Regions from separate parts of the Clostridium sp. CTA-7 genome, predicted to be linked through region 1. Evidence: riboswitches for the same ligand, from Rfam matches in the RefSeq annotation. Region 1 holds a riboswitch; the other holds the start of a gene.
The links. A riboswitch is a leader RNA that binds a small molecule or an ion and turns the genes downstream of it on or off. The one in region 1 is predicted to bind thiamine pyrophosphate.
Positions count from the first base shown of each region.

Region 2: linked by a shared signal. The riboswitch ahead of thiT (energy-coupled thiamine transporter ThiT) and the one ahead of ACYUEX_RS05700 (MTH1187 family thiamine-binding protein) in region 1 are both predicted to bind thiamine pyrophosphate.

Region 1 is NZ_BAAAAV010000002.1:558,546-561,768, forward strand. It holds gene ACYUEX_RS05690 (metallophosphoesterase) at 1-40, shown strand, start outside; gene ACYUEX_RS05695 (TatD family hydrolase) at 111-845, shown strand; TPP riboswitch at 1,107-1,214, shown strand; gene ACYUEX_RS05700 (MTH1187 family thiamine-binding protein) at 1,342-1,632, shown strand; gene ACYUEX_RS05705 (ABC transporter permease) at 1,604-2,380, shown strand; gene ACYUEX_RS05710 (ABC transporter substrate-binding protein) at 2,415-3,223, shown strand, end outside.
Region 2 is NZ_BAAAAV010000004.1:24,129-27,351, forward strand. It holds gene ACYUEX_RS08935 (L,D-transpeptidase family protein) at 1-890, opposite strand, end outside; TPP riboswitch at 1,132-1,232, shown strand; gene thiT (energy-coupled thiamine transporter ThiT) at 1,297-1,941, shown strand; gene ACYUEX_RS08945 (hypothetical protein) at 2,044-2,319, shown strand; gene pulA (type I pullulanase) at 2,519-3,223, opposite strand, start outside.

The DNA of each region.
Region 1 (3,223 bases):
ACCAGAAATTATATCAGTAACATTAAAAGGATATAATTAAGAAATTACTAATATAGAATATAAATTAAAGAGTTAATTATGCTACTTAAATTAGAATTCATGGAGGAATTATGTATATAGATGCACACACTCATTTAGATTTTTTCGGTGAAAATATAGAAAAAGCAATTGAAGATATAAATAAGAATGAAATATTAACTTTAGCAAATAGTATGGATATTAAGAGCTATATAAAAAATAAAGAATACAGTAAAAAGAGTAAATTTATTAATCCATGCTTTGGTATTCATCCCTGGAAAGCAGCAGAATATAAAGGGAATTTAGAAGGTCTTATACCTTATATAGAAGAAAGTGAGTTAATAGGGGAGATAGGTTTAGATTTTTTCTGGGTAGAAGATAAAAGTACTTATGAAGCACAAAGAAAGATTTTTAATTTTATACTAGAAGAAAGTATTAAAAGAAATAAGTTTGTAAGTATTCATACAAAAGGAGCTGAAGAAGAAATTTATAATGCTCTAAAAAGGAATAATTATAATAAAGCTATTATACATTGGTATAGTGGTGAAATAAGCACTTTAGAAAAATATATTGAGCTTGGATGCTATTTTACAATAAGTGTAGATATAGGATATTCAGAAAAAACTAATGAGGTTTTAGATAGAATACCATTAAATAGATTACTTATAGAAACTGATGGGCCAACAGCTTTAGAATGGGTTAATGGAGAATATGGATATCCAAGGGCAATAATAGATGTGGCTAAAAAGGTTTCAAATTATAAGAATATAGAACTGAATGAATTACTAAAAAATATAGAGGGTAATTATATTAGAATAATTAGTTAGGAGAATTTTAATTTCAATGCCTATAATAAAAATAATCATAGGATCTTTAGGGATTATAGTTGTATTATTTGGAGCTAATAAGAGTGAGGGATGAAAATCACTTAGAGAATTAAGCAAAGTAAATCGTTGAAACTTAGCTTAGAAATGGATTGTGTAATATATATAAGTATTATACAATTAATAAAATTATTTAGTTGATAAGTATTATTGATTAGCTTGACATTTGGAGTGAAAATGAATAAAATGGAACTATAAAAAGTAAATAGATATCTGGGGGGGCGGTGAACTGCCTGAGATAAAGTTGATACTATTTTGACCCATGAACCTGATTTGGATAATGCCAACGTAGGGAGATTATTTGTTATTGAATTTTAATATACAAATTGAACTATAATACAGTATTTCTAATCAGAGATACTGTATTTTTTTACTATATGGACATATAAATAAAATCAAATTTGTTTACTTTTAAATATATTTAGAGGAGGAAAAGACTATGTCAGTTTGTAATGTAAGTCTTCAAGTTATACCAACAGTTAGTGAGGAGAGGATTTATCCTGTTGTAGACAAGGTTATAGAATATATAGCATCCACTGGTGTTAAATATGAAGTTGGAGCTATGGAAACTACAATGGAAGGTGAATTAAGTGAATTACTAGAAATAGTAAAAAAGGCTCAAGAAATTTGTACTGAAGAAGGTGCATCAAGAGTAGTATCTATGGTTAAAATAGATTATAAAAAAGAAGGCGTGACAATGGATGAAAAAATTAAAAAATATAGGGAATAAGATAGCACCTATAGTATTTATTATAATTTTATTAGTTTTATGGCAGTGCATAGTAACTATTGGGGGCATAGAAAAGTATATAATGCCAGCACCAACAGATGTTATGCAAACATTAGTTAAGGATTTTAAAGTTATGATACCTCATACTTTAACTACATTATATGAAGGTATGATAGGGTTTTTAATAGCAATAGGATTATCTATAATACTAGCAATAATTATGGATATGATTCCACTAGTAAAAAGAGCTTTATATCCAGTACTAGTTATATCTCAAACTATACCGACAGTTGCTCTTGCGCCATTATTTATAATTTGGTTTGGATTTGGTTCACTTCCAAAGATAATAGTGGTTGTGCTAGTATGCTTTTTCCCAATAGTAATTAGCATAGTTGACGGGTTAGAAGGTGTAGATAAGGATTTAATCAATCATTTTAAATTAATGGGGGCATCTAAGCTTAATGTTTTTATGCATTTAAAGTTACCTTATGGAATGATAAACTTCTTTTCAGGTATGAGAATTGCAGCAACTTATAGTATTATGGGAGCTGTAATTGGAGAATGGCTTGGAGGAGAAAAAGGTCTTGGGGTATATATGACAAGAGCCAGAAGTGCTTATGCATTAGATAAAATGTTTGCATCAATAGTAATAATAGTAGTTATAAGCATGGCAATATTTTTTATAGTTACTTTGATGGAAAGAGTATGTACTCCATGGAATAATAAAAAATTAAAGATAAAGGAATAAAATACAAAATAATAGATTTTGAGGTGAAATAATAATGTTAAAGAAAAAAATTATATCAGTAGTATTAGCATCTGTAACAGCATTGACACTATTAGCTGGATGTAGTAAAAAAGAAGAAGCAAAAACTTCGGAAGGATTACAAAAGGTTACCGTAATATTAGATTGGACACCAAATACAAATCATACAGGATTATATGTAGCTCAGGAAAAAGGGTATTATAAAGATCTTGGATTAGATGTTGAAATAATTCAGCCATCAGAAGGATCATCCCTGCAACTTCTAGCTGCTGGAAAAGGTGATTTTGCAGTAAGTTATCAAGAGGATTTAACATATGCAAGAACATCAGATAGTCCACTTCCTGTTAAAGCAATAGCGACAATTATACAACATAATACATCAGGCTTTGCATCACCAAAGGAAAAGGGAATAGAAACAGTTAAGGATTTTGAAAATAAAGTGTATGGTGGATGGGGAAGTCCATCAGAGCAAGCTATATTAAAAGCTGTCATGGAGAAAAATGGAGCAGATTTTAGTAAATTGAAAACTGTTGATGTAGGAACAGAAGATTTCTTTATAGCAACTAAGAATAACTTAGATTTTGAGTGGACATTTGAAGCTTGGACTAATATGGAAGCTAAGCTAAGAGGATTTGATATAAACTATATACCAGTTAAAGATTTAGATCCAGCATTAGATTATTACACACCAATTATTGCAGCTACTGAAGATACTATTAATAATAAAAAAGATTTAGCTAAGAAATTTATGGAAGCAACAACTAAAGGATATGAGTTCGCTATGAAAAATCCAGAAGAAAGTGCAAAATTATTAGTAAGTAAAGT
Region 2 (3,223 bases), on a different contig from region 1:
TCAATTACTAAAGAGTATTTATATGAATTGCTATGATCTATTAAATGCTCTGCTGAATTCCATCTACCATTTGGTGCTCCAAACTGCATTGTATTGTAATAAGGTGAATTAACATCATCTACCCAATATTCTGAACCATCTAATACTCTATATGGAACTCCACTTCCTGGATTTTGTGCTGCTCCAAAAGCTTCTGTTAAACTATATACACCTGTAGGAGTACATAAATCCATTTCATAAACTTCACTTGCATTTTTCATTCCATTTTCACCTAATCTTGCAAACATACTATCATATTCATACCATTTTCCATTGCTATCTTTTTGCCATAGAACTAACTCAGCTGTACTACCGCCTGTACTCACAACTGAAATTATTTGATTAGAATTCTTAGCAACTGATGTATTGGCAATCTTAGGCTCATTATTAGACGGAGCTATAGATTGAGTATTTGAATTTGAAGTATTATTCTCAACCTTTGAAGCCTCTTCTTTTTTCTTAGCTTCTTCAGGTAATGCTATTTCATTTTCTTTTTCCTGTTTTTCTTCTTCCTTCTTTCTCTCTTCTTCTATTTTTGCTTCATCTTGAATTCTCTTCTCAACCGAAGATTTTAAGTCCTTTAACTTATCTAAAACTTCATTTGCTTCATTTAGTTTTTTACTGCTTATAGCTTTGTTAAAGTCTTCTTTTAATTTACTATAAAGCTCTTCTTCATCATTATTCATATTTAAAATTTTAATATTATCTGCTTCTTCATATACTTCTTCTATTTTTGCATCTAATACTCTATCTTTTTTTACCTTGTTCACATAAAAAGCACTAAATCCTATAACAATAAAAATTAGTACTAACGATGCTATAATTAAATTTATCTTTTTGTTTTTTATCATTTTTCCCCCCCGTATATCAAAAAGTCTTTTGTAAATTAGTATTAAAATTATGTTCAGCATTGTAAATAAATTATTGGTAACTCTAATTATTATCATACATTTTTTTATAAACCAAATAAATAGTAAATTATTCCAATCAATTTCAAACTGATACCTTCTTATTTCTCTATATAAAATACTATATTAAAAATTATTGACTTTTATTTCATTCTTATGTAAACTTTACTTATAAATTAAATAAAAGAAGTGCTAGGGGTGCCTTTAGGCTGAGAGATGATTTTTCATTAACCCTCTTTACCTGATCTGGATAATACCAGCGTAGGAAAGTCACAATGTATTTTTATGGAATTAAATTATTATAAAGCTATAAACGTACCTCCTAGCATATTTTTAGGAGGTATTTTTAATGGAAAATTTTATTAACACATTAAGAGAAAGCTTTAGTGAAATATTAAAAAGCCCGCTTTCTTTAGCTACTCTTTTAGGAGTTATTATTTTAATACTTACTTTTATTAGATTTAAAAAAATAAAGCTTGATTCAAAGATTATGGCTAGAATTGGTATTGCTTTAGCCTTAGCTACGATCCTTCACCTTGTAAAGATAGTAGATTTACCTAATGGTGCTGGTAGTATAAATTTAGGTAGTATGGTACCAATACTACTTATTGCTTTTATTTACGGTCCTGAAATAGGTATGCTTACTGGATTTTTATTTGGGATAATATATTTAATTATCAGCCCTTATATACTTCATCCAATTCAAGTTTTATTTGACTATCCTCTTCCTTTTATGGCAGTTGGACTAGCTGGGTATTTTAAAGATAAAAAACTTTTAGGAACATTTTTCGGTATGTTTATTAAATTTATATTTCACTTTATATCAGGGTTTATATTCTTTGGACAATTTGCACCTGAAGGATGGTCTCCAGCTTTATATTCTCTTGTAGTTAATGGTGCTGTTGTTGGAGGAAATCTTATTGTAGTTTTAGTTATTATAGGATTATTACCTATAAATAGAATTATAGAAGGAAGTAAAAGCCTATCTCATTAATTTTATAATTTTACATTTTTTTCACTTAGAGTTATTATTTCTTAAATTTTATAGTATAATATTTAAGAAATAATAACTTTAAGTTTTAGGGGAGTGAAAATAATGGATAATAATTTAACTAACAACACAAATAATGATATTAACTACGACAAGTATTCTCAACCAATGACATTGAAAGATTGGATAATTACACTTCTTTTAATGTTAATTCCAATTGCAAACATAGTTTTAATGTTTGTTTGGGCTTTTGGATCAAATGTGAATAAAAGTAAGAAAACTTATTTCCAAGCAACTCTTATTATGATTGCTATTGGAATAGTGTTCTGGATCATATTTGGATCAATAATTATTGCAGCTATTTTAAGCTCTGGATATTAAAAGTTTTATTATATATATGATTCTAATTTACTATTAAACTTGCTTTTTGAATTTTAACTATTGATTTCAATTTAAATATAGATAATGTAGAATATTAATTAGAACATATATACTACAAAAATTAAGAGGCTACGTTAAAGTTAAAATCCTTCATGTAGGATTCATTTTAGATTTAACTAGCCTCTTATTTTAATAATTCTTATGAATATATAATCATAATTGAATAAGATTTTAATTGGGGAATAAAACCATATTTAATAGTTTTTATAGTTTCTATCCCTGCATAACTATGGTCTGCTATAATATTCCACTCACCAGATTTTGATTCAGGAATATGTTGATTTACATCATAATCATCTATAGATGTTCCATTATAAATTACAATTAAATCATTTAAGTTTTTTTCAATGTTATATAGATTTCTAAAATGCCACTTTATTACTCCAGCCTTTTCATCTCCATTTAAAAAACTAATCTCAATGTTGTTATTTATGTCATCTCTACTATCTAGTCTAAATTCCCTATAGTTTTTTCTGATATTTATTAATCCCTTTACATAATTAAATACATCTATATATTTTGCTTTATCCCTCCAAAAAATTGCATTTATATTATCTGGACTTTTATAACTATTGTGGTCTCCATTTTTTGTTCTTAATATTTCTGCTCCACCTTGAATAAATGGTATTCCTTGTGATGTTAATATTATTGAAAGGGATAAAATATTTCTTCTTACTAAATGATTATCTAAAACATTATTTTCTAATATTTTTCTATATTCATCTTCTTTAATATTAGGTTTTAAGCTTTTCTCTATTTGATCCCAGAGAGTGTAGTTATCATGAGCATCTACATAATTTATAGTTTCCTTAGGATTAAATGTTAATGTATTTATAGAGCCTTT